DNA from 2 places in the Flavobacterium sp. LM4 genome. Region 1 is predicted to be linked to the other one. Evidence: riboswitches for the same ligand, from Rfam matches in the RefSeq annotation. Region 1 holds a riboswitch; the other holds the start of a gene.

The links. A riboswitch is a leader RNA that binds a small molecule or an ion and turns the genes downstream of it on or off. The one in region 1 is predicted to bind S-adenosylmethionine.
Region 2: it holds a riboswitch for S-adenosylmethionine, as region 1 does, so the genes downstream of both, BXU10_RS16835 (carboxypeptidase-like regulatory domain-containing protein) here and BXU10_RS09635 (homocysteine S-methyltransferase family protein) in region 1, are expected to answer to the same signal.

What each region holds. Positions count from the first base shown of each region.
Region 1 is NZ_MUFW01000001.1:2,143,601-2,151,220, forward strand. It holds gene BXU10_RS09615 (HEPN domain-containing protein) at 1-1,645, shown strand, start outside; gene cobA (uroporphyrinogen-III C-methyltransferase) at 1,638-2,414, shown strand; gene BXU10_RS09625 (bifunctional precorrin-2 dehydrogenase/sirohydrochlorin ferrochelatase) at 2,519-3,100, shown strand; gene BXU10_RS09630 (NAD(P)/FAD-dependent oxidoreductase) at 3,297-4,349, shown strand; SAM riboswitch class I at 4,921-5,034, shown strand; gene BXU10_RS09635 (homocysteine S-methyltransferase family protein) at 5,314-6,318, shown strand; gene BXU10_RS09640 (hypothetical protein) at 6,378-7,151, shown strand; gene metH (methionine synthase) at 7,516-7,620, shown strand, end outside.
Region 2 is NZ_MUFW01000002.1:694,240-701,859, forward strand. It holds partial or broken gene BXU10_RS16815 (bestrophin family protein) at 1-759, opposite strand, end outside; gene BXU10_RS16820 (TetR/AcrR family transcriptional regulator) at 908-1,579, shown strand; partial or broken gene BXU10_RS25805 (hypothetical protein) at 2,077-2,211, opposite strand; gene BXU10_RS16825 (hypothetical protein) at 2,386-3,189, opposite strand; gene BXU10_RS16830 (TonB-dependent receptor plug domain-containing protein) at 3,394-3,831, opposite strand; gene BXU10_RS16835 (carboxypeptidase-like regulatory domain-containing protein) at 3,873-4,319, opposite strand; SAM riboswitch class I at 4,574-4,673, opposite strand; gene BXU10_RS16840 (pectinesterase family protein) at 5,034-7,620, opposite strand, start outside.

The DNA of each region.
Region 1 (7,620 bases):
TCATGGAATGTTTCAATACTTATTAAGAAACCCTATTTGTCAGGAAATGGGACGTAAATTCAAAATTTCGTTCTCATCATCTGATGAAGATACTGCTTTGAGTTATTTGCATGATTTAGGATTTATTCCAAAAATTGTAAATGGTGAAAAAGGTTTTAAAGTTGTTTTTGGTGGAGGTTTAGGTTCACAGCCTGCTCACGCTGAATTACTTTCAGAATTTATTCCGGTAAATCAAATCATCCCGACAGCAGAGGGAATCATCCGTATTTTTGACCGATATGGTGAGCGTGCCAAAAGGATGAAAGCCCGTATGAAATTCTTAATCAAAGAAATGGGAAGAGATGTTTTCCTTGATTTGGTTGAAAAAGAGAAAAAAGCAATCGCTTTTGAAACATATGAAATTGACACCACCGCTTTTGAAGGTCCAATTCCGGAACCTTTATTAGCAGTTCCGCAAGTTACAATCGATGATACAGCAGCTTATGAAGCCTGGAAAAAATCGAATGTAATCGCTCAAAAACAGGCAGGTTATTATGCAATCGGAATAAAAGTTTTATTAGGTGATTTTTACACAGATAAAGCGAGATTATTAGCAGATTTGATTAAAAATTACGGAGCAAATGAACTTCGTTTTTCATTGCGTCAAAATATTGTAATTCGTCACATAAAAGAAGAGAATTTACCTTTCTTTTATCAGGAATTAGCCAAATTAGATATGGTAGCTTTAGGTTACAATACTATTGGTGATATCACTGCGTGCCCAGGTACAGATACTTGTAATTTAGGAATTGCAAGCAGTACCGGGATTGCAGATGAATTAGAAAAAGTAATCAAAGCAGAATACCCACAATACAGCAACAATACTGAGATTGAAATCAAAATCAGTGGTTGTATGAACGCTTGCGGACAACATAATATGTCAGCAATTGGTTTTCAGGGAATGTCTATCAACTCAGGAAAACTGGTAGCTCCGGCTTTACAGGTTTTATTAGGAGGCGGACGTTTAGGAAACGGAGAAGGACGTTTTGCTGATAAAGTAATTAAAATTCCAAGCCGTAGAGGACCGGACGCATTAAGAACTATTTTAAATGATTTTGATGCTAATGGAAACGGAGACAAATTCCTTAATTATTATGATGCCAAAGGAGAGAAATATTTCTATGAAATCTTAAAACCTTTTGCAGATGTAACCAATTTAACTGAAGCCGATTTTATTGACTGGGGTAATGCAGACAATTATGTAAAAGCGGTTGGAGTTGGAGAATGTGCCGGTGTTGTGATTGATTTAGTCGCTACTTTATTATTAGAAGCCAAAGATAAACTGACTTTCGCACAGGAATCTTTCGACGAAGGAAAATGGGCTGATGCAATCTATCACGCTTATGCAGGATTTGTTAACGGTGCAAAAGCATTGTTGCTTTCAGAAAACCAAAAAACAAACAACCATGCAGGAATCGTAGATTTATTTGATACTGTTTTTGTTGAAAGTGCTAAAATTGGATTGCCAACAACGTTCAAAGAATTGGTTTATCAAATCAATAAAAATGAGCCGACTGAAGCATTCGCAAAACAATATATTGAAGAAGGAATTGCATTTTTTGCGATAATAGAAAAATACAGAGCACAGGAATTAGCAAATGCATAATACTATAAAACCAAAAGTAACTTTAGTCGGTGCAGGTCCCGGCGATCCGGAATTGCTTACACTGAAAGGTGCAAAAGCACTGGCTGAAGCGAATGTGGTTTTGTATGATGCCTTGGCAAATGATGAAATTTTAGACCACGCTCCTAAAAATGCGATCAGAATTTTTGTTGGAAAAAGAATTGGAGATCATGTTTATTCGCAGGATCAGATCAATCAGTTGATTGTGGATAATGCGCTGACGTATGGAAATGTAGTTCGGTTAAAAGGTGGAGATCCATTTGTTTTCGGAAGGGGAAGCGAAGAAATAGAATTTGCAGAAAGTTTCGGAATCGAGACAGCTGTAATTCCTGGAATTTCATCAGTAGTGGCAGTCCCTGCAAGTCAGGGAATTTCGATTACAAAGAGAGGCGTCTCAGAAAGCTTTTGGGCCATTACAGGAACAACTTCAGACAGGAGATTATCAGCAGATGTAGCTTTGGCAGCACAATCATCAGCAACAGTTGTGATTTTGATGGGAATGCACAAATTACCTCAAATTGTTGAATTGTTTCAGCATGAAAAGAAAGGCGATTTGCCCGTAGCGATTATTCAAAACGGAACAACAGCAGAAGAAAAAGTGGGTGTAGGAACTGTAGATTCAATTATTGAAATTGTAAAACAACGAAATTTGAGCTCACCCGCAATTATTGTTTTGGGAGAAGTTGTTAAAGAAAGTCACAAGCTAAAAGGATTTTACGAAGAATTTCTGTCAAAAGAAATCTCGAGATAAGTTCCGTAGGAACGAAACATATTGTAGCGTCGGGTTTTAACCCGATGATAAAATAAAAATTGTAACGTCAGATTTTAGTATTTTCGGCGAAACAAAAAATTAAAATGGAACAAAACGAATTATATCCGGTATTCTTAAAACTTCACAATCTAAATGTGCTGATTGTAGGTGGAGGAAATGTTGGATTGGAAAAGCTTTCTTTTTTATTAAAGTCGAGTCCAAATGCCAACGTTGAGGTGGTTGCGCCCGACTTTCATTTAGAAATAAAAGTATTAGCTGAAAATCATCCTTCAATTAAATTGACGGAAACAAAGTTCAAAAAGAAAATGCTCAAAAAGCGACACATGGTAATCGCCTGCACGGATGATTTAGCGGTGAATAAAAGGGTTTACGATTTGTCCAGAAAGCGTTATTTGATTTGCAATATTGCCGATACACCCGATTTGTGTGATTACTATTTAGGCGGAATCGTAACAAAAGGAAATGTAAAAATTGCGATTTCGACCAACGGAAAATCACCAACAACAGCCAAAAGGCTAAGAGAATTTTTTGAAGAAGTAATTCCGGAAGATATCAATTCAATGGTCGAAAACCTAAACGAATACAGAAAAACGCTAAAGGGCGATTTTGAAGATAAAGTAAAGAAGATGAATGAAATAACGGCTTCTTTGAGAAATAAAGAATAACAAAAAAGTTCCGGAGGAACAACCGATTTTGTAGTGTCGTTTTTTTAACCAGATGTAAACGAATGAACGAAATTACCGGTTCGTTAAAAATAAAGAGTAAAAAGTTTCGCAAGGAAATGAATGATAAAAATCATTGAAATTAGAATAAATTATTCGTTTCTTTGTATTATTAAGAATGATTATAAACAACACCATAATGATTAAAACAGATATACTTATAATTGGAGCAGGACCAACAGGTTTATTTGCCGTTTTCGAGGCAGGATTATTAAAATTAAAATGCCATATCTTAGATGCTTTGCCTCAGCCGGGCGGACAACTTTCTGAATTGTACCCTAAAAAGCCAATTTATGACATTCCTGGTTTTCCGGAAGTGTTAGCGGGAGATTTAGTAGACGGATTAATGGAACAGATTAAACAATTTGAACCTGGTTTTACTTTAGGTGAGCGTGCAGAAACTATCGAAAAACAAGAAGACGGAAGTTTTATCGTAACGTCAAACAAAGGAAAAAAATTCCACGCACCGGTTATCGCAATTGCCGGAGGTTTGGGAAGTTTCGAACCCAGAAAACCTCTTATTGAAGATATCGAGTTTTATGAAGATAAAGGTGTAAAATACTTCATCAAAAATCCGGAGAAATTCAGGGATAAAAGAGTGGTTATTGCAGGAGGAGGAGATTCAGCATTAGACTGGAGTATCTTTTTAGCAAATGTAGCTTCAGAAGTAACTTTGATTCACCGTAGAAACGAATTTAGAGGAGCTTTAGATTCTGTAGAAAAAGTACAGGAATTAAAATCAGCAGGAAAAATCAAATTGATCACACCAGCTGAGGTAATCGGAATTAACGGTGCTGAGCACGTAGAATCTTTGGATATTGAGGAAAACGGAGCACACCGTAAAATCGAAACGGATTTCTTTATTCCACTTTTCGGATTAACGCCAAAATTAGGACCAATTGGAGACTGGGGACTTGAAATCGAGAAAAATGCGATTAAAGTAAACAACGCATTAGATTACCAAACCAACATTCCTGGAATCTTTGCCATTGGAGATATCAATACTTACCCTGGGAAATTAAAATTAATCCTTTGTGGTTTCCACGAAGCAACTTTAATGTGCCAGGCTGCATACGGAATTATCAACCCAGGTAAAAAATATGTATTGAAATATACAACAGTTTCTGGTGTTGACGGTTTTGACGGAACTCGTAAAGAAGCTCCAAAAGCGGTTGTGAAAGCAATAGTGTAGTCTGAGTTTCTAAGTTGCTGAGCAGCTAAGGTTCTGACAGTTTATATTATAAAGCTCAAACTTTTTAAGTTTGGGCTTTTTTATTGATGTTAATTTAAACTTAGTCTGTAAAAAGTGAGGTAAATTTGCAGTATTAATTTTTTTCAGAAAGAGAAATTTTGATTTTAGCATTTTGAATTACCAATATAAAATACTAACTTTAAGAAAGTATTAAACAAATTATCTATTATGAACAATGATGAACAACTACTAGAAGAAAATTCCAAAGTCGGCAGTGAAATGAAAATGACAGATAATGAATTAACAGATCATCAGGAAGTCATGGATACATTTCTAAAATGGGACAGAAGTTTTTAAACGACCCCATTCTGATCACCTTAATAAGCCCGTAACGCTGGGTTTATAGACTAAGATTTTAAAATCGAAAGCTCAAACTGATACATAGTTTGAGCTTTTTTATTTTAGAAAATTTAAGCATAAAGCCTCAGAACCTTAGTGTTTTAGAATCTTAAAAAAAACTTGCAAGTCGAAAGGCTATTTTGTACCTTTGCGCCGTTCCTAATTTTATTGAAAGTTATCACGAAAGGCCGAGGGAAAGACCCAATGAAACCTTAGCAACCCTTTGCCATAAAGAAGGTGCTACATTCTACTTAATACAACAAAATGTATTCAAGATAGATAACGCAAAATACATTACGTATTTCTCAAAAAACTTTTCCTGACAACTTACAATATTTCGAGCGAATCATTGACGCATTTTTGCAGTCAAAATTCCCGCTTTCGCCTATATTTCTCCGCTTCACTGCGAGGATAACGGCTCAAGCGTAGTTTACTGAACTCCTGTGAAAATAGAAAATAGGTGAAGTAATCGGGGCTAATGAGCCGGCAATAGTGAACTTTTGAAATTAATAATGATTAAAAAACTTAGCATCTTAGAACCTTAGTAGCTAAAAGATAAAAAAATATGTCGATTACAATTCAGGAAGCAATCAAAAAAAATATCCTAATCCTTGACGGAGCAATGGGAACCATGTTACAACGCTACAACTTCTCAGAAGAAGATTTTCGTGGCGAGCGTTTCAAAGATTTTCTGCATCCGTTAAAAGGAAACAACGATTTATTATCCCTCACACAGCCACAGGCAATTCGTGACGTACACGCTGCATATTATGAAGCGGGAGCAGATATTGTAGAAACCAACACATTCTCCGGAACGACAATCGGTATGGCCGATTATTTCATGGAAGATCTGGTTTACGAACTTAACTACGAATCGGCTAAAATTGCGAGACAAGTAGCCGATGAGTTTACCGCTAAAAATCCGGATAAACCACGTTTTGTAGCAGGTTCAATAGGGCCGACAAACCGTACGGCAAGTATGTCACCAGACGTGAACGATCCGGGTTACAGAGCGGTAACTTTTGACGATTTACGAATCGCCTACAAACAACAAGTTGAAGCTTTAATGGACGGCGGATGTGATTTACTGTTGGTAGAAACCATTTTCGATACGTTAAATGCAAAAGCAGCACTTTTCGCAATCGAAGAAGTAAAAGACGACCGTAATATCGATATTCCAATCATGGTTTCAGGAACGATTACCGATGCTTCAGGAAGAACGCTTTCCGGGCAAACGGTAGAAGCGTTTTTGATTTCAGTATCACATATTCCGTTGTTGAGTGTTGGTTTCAATTGCGCTCTTGGAGCCGATTTGTTGAAACCGTATTTAAAAACGTTATCTCAGCATACACAGTTCAACGTTTCGGCACATCCAAATGCAGGTTTGCCAAACGCATTCGGACAATATGATGAAACACCAGAACAAACTCAGGCTTTAATCAAAGAATATTTAGAGGATAATTTAATCAACATAATCGGTGGTTGTTGTGGAACGACTCCGGATCATATTCGATTGATTGCAGAAGTGGCGAAGGATTATAAGCCAAGAGTGGCGCCGGTTTTTGCATAACGTTTACATTTCCTGCAAGGTTTTTAAAACCTTGTAGGTATAATATTTAACTACGAATTATGAAAAAGGTGATTTTTTTAAGTGTTTTAATTTCTATTTTATCTTGTAAAAAAACAGAGGATAAATCTGTAGAAAATAAAGTTTTACTAGAAGTTCCAAAAGAAATTGAAGTTAAAACAGATGAAAAGGAAATTGAATTACCCGAATACTCTTTAATAAAAAAGGAAGATATAAGCATAAAAACATCAATGGATGCAAATGCTGTGACAAATAAAAGATTTACTTATAAATATTTGGTAGCAAAAACTATTACAAAAACTCAAATACCACTTTTGTTAACTAAATTGATTGAAAATATTGTTCAAAAAGATAATGATATTGATGACGTTACAGTCTGGTTGTATAGTGATAAAAACTTGATTGATGGTTCTTATGATGTTGCAATGGCTACTTTCAAACCCTCTAATGGCGAAGTGACTAATGAAATTGCATCAAATAATGATAAATCATCATATGTTGCAAATTTTGAAATTGCAAATAATTTTGGAGAAGGTTTAGATAGAGAATCGAATAATACAGTTGTTTCGGGATTAAGTTTTGATTTAAGAAAGAAGATATATAAAGAATTAGCCAATACTGAAACAAGAGCAAGAGAAAAATTAGATAAAATTTATCCTTATACAGCTAATTTTGATACCGATAATTATGCTAATAAATTAGATGAATTGACCAAAAAATATGAAAAAGAAATTTCGAAAAAATATAAAATCAATGCTGAAACTGTAAAAAGGATTTATGAAGAAGGAGATAAAAATGAATGGTATAATTACTGAAATTATCTCGGAGAAGCATAAAACCTCCGCTAGCGCGAGCTTCCAGCTCGTGTCCACAAAGGGATTTAAAAAATTATAATTGGAAACGTGCACGAGCGTGACGCTCGCGTTAGCAAAAAAAAAATACAATTAAAATATCGGAGAATTATAAATTTATTATGAAACCGAGTTTGCGTGAGGGATAGAAGTGAAAAGCCCACAGACCGATGTAGTGATAACGAAATTGGTCGAGGACTTGCAACGGATAGCCCGGCCCTTGGGACACGCCCAAAAATTATAGAAGATAAAGGTTAAAACCTTATAAAAATAGAATTGAAAAACTCAGAGCCTTAGAATATCAGGATCTTAGTAACTTAAAAAGAAAATGGCAGAAAAAAGAAGAGACCTTGTATTAGCAGGATTAGAACCGTTAATCATTACGCCCGAAAGTGTTTTTGTAAACATTGGAGAACGTACAAATGTAACCGGT
Region 2 (7,620 bases), on a different contig from region 1:
CTGCAGATGTGTGGCAGATTTTTCCAAGAGAAAAAATGTAGTCGAAATAACTAATAACAATGGAATTTCAAAATAGCTTTCTATATCCCTTAACGCAATTGATAGCGTAACAATAAAGATGTAGATAAAGAAATGTAAAAAAATATGATAGGTTGTAGGAAAAACAGTGCTTTTTATACGTTCAGCCATTCCCATATAGTTTGAAAAATTAACCAAAGTATTATTTAATTTAACTTGCGAAAAAATATCAATTGATTTTTTTTCTTTCAATGCCGCTATTTGAAGTGTATTCAACTACAAAAGTGCTAAAGGCTTATTGCTTTGTTTTTCTATTTCCTGCATATCTTCCCCCGTAATAAAGTTTTCCAGGTTTTCAACAGGATCCAGTCCGAGTAAACCCTGCCCCAGACTATAACACCATGCAATATGCCTAAAGGCCATTTCTCTGATTTCGGTTTGATTTTCTTTGGCTACAAAGGATTGTAATTGCAGTACAAAACTACGACTATCGTTAACTATGCTTCCACATATTTTTCTTGCTTCCCACCAACGATCATAAGACTGATTGAGTTTAAAAGAAAGAATCACAGAAATTGCTGTTCCTATAAATGCAAGTATCGCTATAGGCATTATCGGAATAATATTTTCGAATTGAGTCGTAAGATAATGAACCAATAAACCAATAATTAATACAAAGAGAATTTCATACTTGACCTTTTTGAAAAGATAGGAAACGGGTATTTTAGTATTGGTTAGCATAAACTTTAGATTTGGTTTGTTATGTAAAAATAACAAAACTATTTAAAATGATAGTAATACTATTATAGATAATTGTTAAATATTTTTTAAGATATATTTACTTTTAAACATTAAATGTTTCACTATATTTGCTTAAACAGTAATTGATATGGAATTTCAAGCAAAGTTTGATATAAACGATAAAATCTTCTTGCGTAATCCTGAAAGCAGCGAATTAGGTAAATTGATGGTAAAAAAATCCATTGACCTTATTTATGAACTTGGTTTTGAACAATTTACATTTAAAAAACTGGCCATAGAAATACACAGTACAGAAGCCACCATTTACCGATATTTTGAAAATAAACACCGCCTTTTGCTTTACATTCTTAATTGGTATTGGAGCTATATGGAATTTTTAGTGACTTTTAAATTAGAAAACGTATTTGATAAAAAAGAAAGATTAAAAATAATCGTGAATTTACTTACTCACGAATTTGCAGAAAGTACAAATCAATTTGATTATAATAAAAAGCTTCTTAATCAAATCGTTATTGCGGAAAGCAGTAAAGTATATTTAGTAAAAGAAGTTACAGAAATCAATAAAAATGAGGTTTTTAAGCCTTATAAGGATTTGTGCTCAAAAATAGCAGAAGTTATTTCAGAGTATAATTCAAAATATAAATATCCGAGATCACTCAGTACTACCCTGATTGAAACAGCACATCAACAGCAGTACTTTAGTGTTAATTTACCAAAACTTACGGACGCTTCCTCAAAAACAAACACAGAATTTACAGCACAATTCATTGAAGATTTGTTATTTAAAGTTTTGGATTAATTATCATATTGTTTTGAACATTATTTATACTGGAAGTTCCCAAATCCATAGTTATTCAATGTATATACCTCCAAAATACAAGGAGACATGTATTACATATTCTCCATTTAAAAAATAAAATACCTGTTCATAAAGTAAGGTAAGATCGTACAGTATCTCCAAGAGATATTTTTCGTAGATCGGGATCAGATTTTTTTAATCATAAATCATATATTTCATCTGTAAAGCAAAACAAAATTATTCTTTTGAATAGTGCTGAATTACCGGTAGGAAGGAAATATAAGATTCTGCTGAGCCTTCCTAAAAGTCATTAGATAATTCAACAAAACACACTACAACACTAGTAAACAAGTAATTAAAATTCAAACAGAACTTATTTTTCAAGATTGTTTGAAATTAGTAAACATCAGGAGATGGATTTATATTTCATTAAAAAAAGTATCTCATAAAACAGTTTTGTGATATGAGATACTTAATCTTTAGAAAAAAATAATTTATTATTTCAAACTTGTGTTTGTCAATTTGATCTTATATGGGAAGTTTACATCATTATTGAAATAATCTGCTGTCAATTGTAATCTGTCTTTAAAGAAACCTGCTTCAAGACCAATGTTTGTCTGATCACTGGTTTCCCATCCTAAATCTTAATTTCCTGCCTGAGAAATTGCCAAGGTTGCAGCTGTTCCATAAATTGAGGAACCATACAAATTTTGTGAAGCATACGCTGATGAAAGGTTTCCATTACCCACTCTTCCCCAACTTCCTTTTAATTTAAGCGAGCTTACGTAATCTGTGATTTTGCTGTTTTAAAAAAAACTTTCTTCGCTAACGGACCATCCGGCAGATATTCCTCCAAAATTCACGTATTTGCTTTTTAGACCCAAGGCAGAATTTCCGTCTTTTCTGAAATTGCCGGTAATAAAATACTTCCCTGCATAGCCATACGATAACCTAAAAAAAGAAGATAGAAAAAGTCTTTCTGACAAACTGTTACCGGCTGATCTTATTGTTCCCCAGGTCCCCTGATAATTTTCAAAGAAAGGATCTGAAGCATTGGTTTGATTTGCCCCCCAGGATGAATTTTCGAACTTCTGAACATCATATCCTGCCAATGCTGAAATATGATGATTGTTACCAAAACGTCTGTCAAAAGAAAGGCTATTTGTAAAATTGTAATTATTTCTTAAAATAGAAATATTAGTTGAAGATCCGCCTGTTGCATATGCCGAGGATCCAAGATTTGGACTTAAATAGGTTATATTTTCTGCTCTTAGCCTGTCGATTCCGTAATTACTGTCAAATTTAAATCCGTCAAAAAAGGTAATGGTTGCGTGAACATTTCCAACAAAATGATCGTTGGAACTGGTGTATTTACTGTTATCAAACAATGCTCCGGGATGCGATAATGTATTGGTAAATAAGTTATTTCCCGAACTTGTAGTTCCTGTAGAACTTAAATTATATAAACCTACATTATTATAAACAGCAACGTTTGGAGGAAGTGCCAAAGCTAAACGTGCCGCACCAATTAATAATAATCCGCTGCTGCTTAATGAACCTGTATTTTGTGCCTGATTAAAAGTATTGTTATACGAAAGATTTCCACCCAATTTAAGCCATCTGTTTACATCATAATCGATATTAAACCTAGCTCCTTTTCTCTCGAATTCATTATCTTTTGTAATTCCTTCCTGTTTAGAATAATTGGTAGAGAAAAAATATCTGGTTTTATCTGTTCCTCCCGAAATACTGATACTATGATTTTGAGAAACAGCGTCACGGTATACCTGATCTTTCCAGCTAGTATTTACACGTTAACCATCAGCATTAAAAGACGGAAAGAAAAGTGCTGATGCTACAGCAGCGTTATTTTCATTACCACTTAATATTTTGCTGTTGAATACCGCTTCGTTTTTTATGTCTTCGTATTGTGTATTATTCAGAAGATCCGGTAATCGGGTAGCTCTGGTAATTCCAATCCAACTATCGTAGGTAACTTTAGTTTTACCTGCTTTTCCTTTTTTTGTTGTCACTAATATAACTCCACCGGCAGCACGAGAACCGTAAATTGAGGTTGACGCGGCATCTTTTAAAACATCAATAGATTCAATATCTGCCGGGTTTATATCTGAAAGTGGGTTATTGGCAACCGAATTTGTTGTGGACACATCACCGGAATTAACCGGAATACCATCAATAACAATTAAAGGAGAAGTGCTTAAGGAAATTGAATTTACCCCACGAATTCTAATTACCGGAGCATCATTTAATACACCACTCGGGTTAGAAACATTTACTCCAGAGCCTTCCCAATCAGTGCCTGTTCAAAACTTTGAACCGGAATATCTTTAATTGTTTTAGACGTAATTCTTGCAGCTGAACCTGTAAATTCTTTTTTGCTTTGCGTACCATAACCTACTACAAGTACTTCTTTTAAAGCTGTACTAGACGGTATAAGTCTTATGTCATTAAATGAGGAACCTGTATTTTTTTCAAGCGTTTCGTAACCAATATAACTGATAGACAACAACTTGTCTTGTTTCGTTATGGATAGTGAAAATTTTCCATTGCTATCTGTGACAGCAGATTTCCCACTTTCTGTAGCAATAATGGTAACTCCCGGTAAAGGCTCTCCTTTGTAAGAACCTCTCACGGTTCCGCTTATCGTTCGATCCTGTGCACTCAGCATTCCAGGAAGTATGCTGAACAAAAAAATTAAAACTAGTAAGATTTTTTTCATTGAATTTTGTTTTTAAAAATTGGATATAGTAATCCCCAGGGCCGATGTTGAAATGGCCTATCAATAATGCTGATAAAACAGGACAGGGTTTAAAAAAGACTAACGATTTTGCATTCGGAAAACTTTAGAATAGTCTTCTTTTAAAAGCAGATTAAATTGTTTGGAATGGGCATCTAAAAATAATAGTTCAGTTTTCATGTAAGTGATAAAAAATTTAATAATAATGAGCTTATTCAGATTTTCTAAGGAAATCTTTCTTATCTGTCCACCGCAGCCGAAGGATTTAGCACCTTATTTGGTAACAGGTTGCTAAGACATCATCGGGCCTATTCCCTCAGTCTTTCTGGATAAGTCATGTAAAAATTTTCTACCTGACAAATATATATAAATATATATAAATATATATAAATATATATTAATTCTATATAATTAATATATTTTAAAATGTTTTTTACAAAAATATTTCACAAAAACATTAATTAACTGTATAACAAATACTTATTTATACTTAAAAAAAGTAGATATTATTATTTTACACAGAATATTCATGCTTTATTCAATATTTGGAAAATTTAGATACCCAGTATGTTTTACTTTTTAATATTCACTTGCTCCCAGATATTAAATAATGTTTAGGAGAATTAATAAAAAACCCTATCCGAAATTTTAGCTTCTGACAGGGTTAACAAAAAAAGTACTTAAGCTTATAAAAACTTATTCTTTGATAATGGTTTTATTTATGATACCCTTTTCGGTCAATATCTTAACTACATAAGTACCAGCACTGGCATTCATGTTCACTTTTACAGTTGTATCAGTAATTTCGTTTATTGTGTAAATTTGTTGTCCAAGCATATTGAATATCGAAATCTGTTTGACTTTTCCAATAGTACCAAAATCTATATAAAATTCATTTTTGAATGGTACAGGATATATTTTCACTTCAGCTTTAACCTCCAGAGCTACATCAAGTGTATTGTCAGAAACAGCATTTTTAGATGTATTGCCACAACTAATTGCGACAGGATTAATCCCTTCTACTTCTATCTTATCAATGTTAGCCAAACCTGATGCTGTTGTGGCTTCTAATCTTATGTTATGAGTACCGGCAGAAAGCGCTACAGTAACCAAAGAACTGGAATTTTCGGCCCAGGTTGTCCAATTGGCTGTAGCATTAAAAGCTGCAGTAGCCACAGTAACGCCATCTACAATTACTTTAGCACCTCTTGAAGTAGTACCTCCATTAGAATATCTCCATCGAAGGATATAATTTCCGGAAGAAGTATTCACAAACCATTCAATTCCTGCACCGACTGCATTATTAGCATTGGCAAAACCAGTACCCTGATATCCGGCATTATTACTGTCTATTGTGCCTTCAACAAAACAGAAACCCGTTTCATTTTCATTGATCGAAATTTCAGTATTTGCTGCAACCGGATCTGTATAATTAGCAGTTCCATTTTGATTTTGACTAAAAGTAATCGCTGCTACTAATCCATTAATGTACACTTCCAGATTAGTATATACCGAGTTTAATGTATAAGTTGTTCCGTCTGAAATATTGTTGCTATTTAAACCATTGGCATTTTCCCAGCTATCCGGCATTCCGTCCTTATCTGTATCTGTAGGTGCTGTAGTAGAATTGTAGGTTGGCCAGCCTCCAACATCAGATTGTGTATCAATGAGCCCTTTAGTACTACCGTTGGAACCAGTATAAGTAAAGGTTCCATTAGTTGCTTCTGATACAATTCTGTTGTCCACCGCATCACGCTTAAAGCTTGCTCCTACGTATGCTAATACTCTGTTGTAGGCATTTGTTGCAGAATGTGTAGTCATTTCACCAAAATTATATTCAGTATTTACACGAAGCTCCGTTTTACTTTTTGAAGATGGATTAGGATCGACGCCATTCCAGTTATCGCCAGAAGTAGTTGAATTTGCAGTAGTATAATTTCCATTGACATAAAAACTACCCCAGACACCTGCTGGCTGAGAGTTAGATCCATCATCCGCACTGGGAGAAATAATTCGGTCGTTTACTCCTGAAGCTGTTGCGGGACCTGCTTTGTAATAATTATTGGTAAGATTATACGATCCTCCTTCAGCAGCATAAGCACTGTTACCGCCCCAGTTATAAACAACATTATTTCTAAAATCAACCATCTCGAGATTAGGAAGCGCCGAGTATCTGCTTCCGCAAAAACGGGCATTACGACTATCATGATGAGCCAGCATATTATGATGAAACGAGGCTTTTTTTCCTCCCCAAATTCCACCGTAACCATGAGTTCCTTTGTCGTGAACAGACACGCGCAAACTTTCAGACATCATGCACCACTGCATAGTAAAGTTTTCATTGTCGTAAAATGAAGCACATTCGTCTGTACTCCAGCTCATAGAACAGTGGTCAATAATAATGTTTTTATGATTCCTGCCGCCAATGGCATCTCCTTCATGCTGTGCCTGGTCGCCCATACGAAAACGAAGATATCGGATGATAACATTATCAGCATCTACATTTACTGAGTAATTTTTCAGACAGATTCCATCACCCGGAGCAGTCTGACCTGCTATGGTGATATTTCCATTATTGATTCTTAAATCTGAATTAAGCGCAATGATTCCGGATACTTTAAACAGTACTGTTCTCACTCCTGTTTCTGTAACGGCTGCCCTTAAACTTCCAGCACCTGAATCATTTAGATTGGTAACATAGATTACCTGTCCGCCACGACCACCGCTGGTGTAACGTCCAAAACCTTCGGCACCCGGAAATGCCGGTGAAGTAACCGCTAGAGCTGCAGTAGCCTTTTGAGTCGATGCGGTAACTGTTAAAGTTCCTGATTTTGTAACATTTGGAGTCCCGCCAACTGTGGTAATTGTATAGTTAAAAGTGCCACTCACAGTTGGTTTTCCACTGAAGGTTATAGTTTTCGCCGAATTATCTATAGCCGCATTGATTCCAGATGGCAATCCTGATATTGTTACTGTGGCAGCGTTTTCCCAGTTATAATAAAAGCCTGTAATAGCAGTATTTATCGCTATGGTTTGACTAGAACCTCCAGCTCCGTGTTTTATTAATGCAGCTCCTAATGTAACAGAATTAATGATGGTATCAGGATTCCAGTTATCGGTAACCTGTGGATTGGCATTATTTGCTTTTAAAACATTTAATTTTGTATAAGAGGCAGCTTGAGCAACACTTAATTTTTTTGCCCATAAAACTCTTGAAGACGGAACATAACCGGCTCCTGAGTTACTGTATTCTGCAAAACGTGCCGTAGCCTGATTAGCAGCG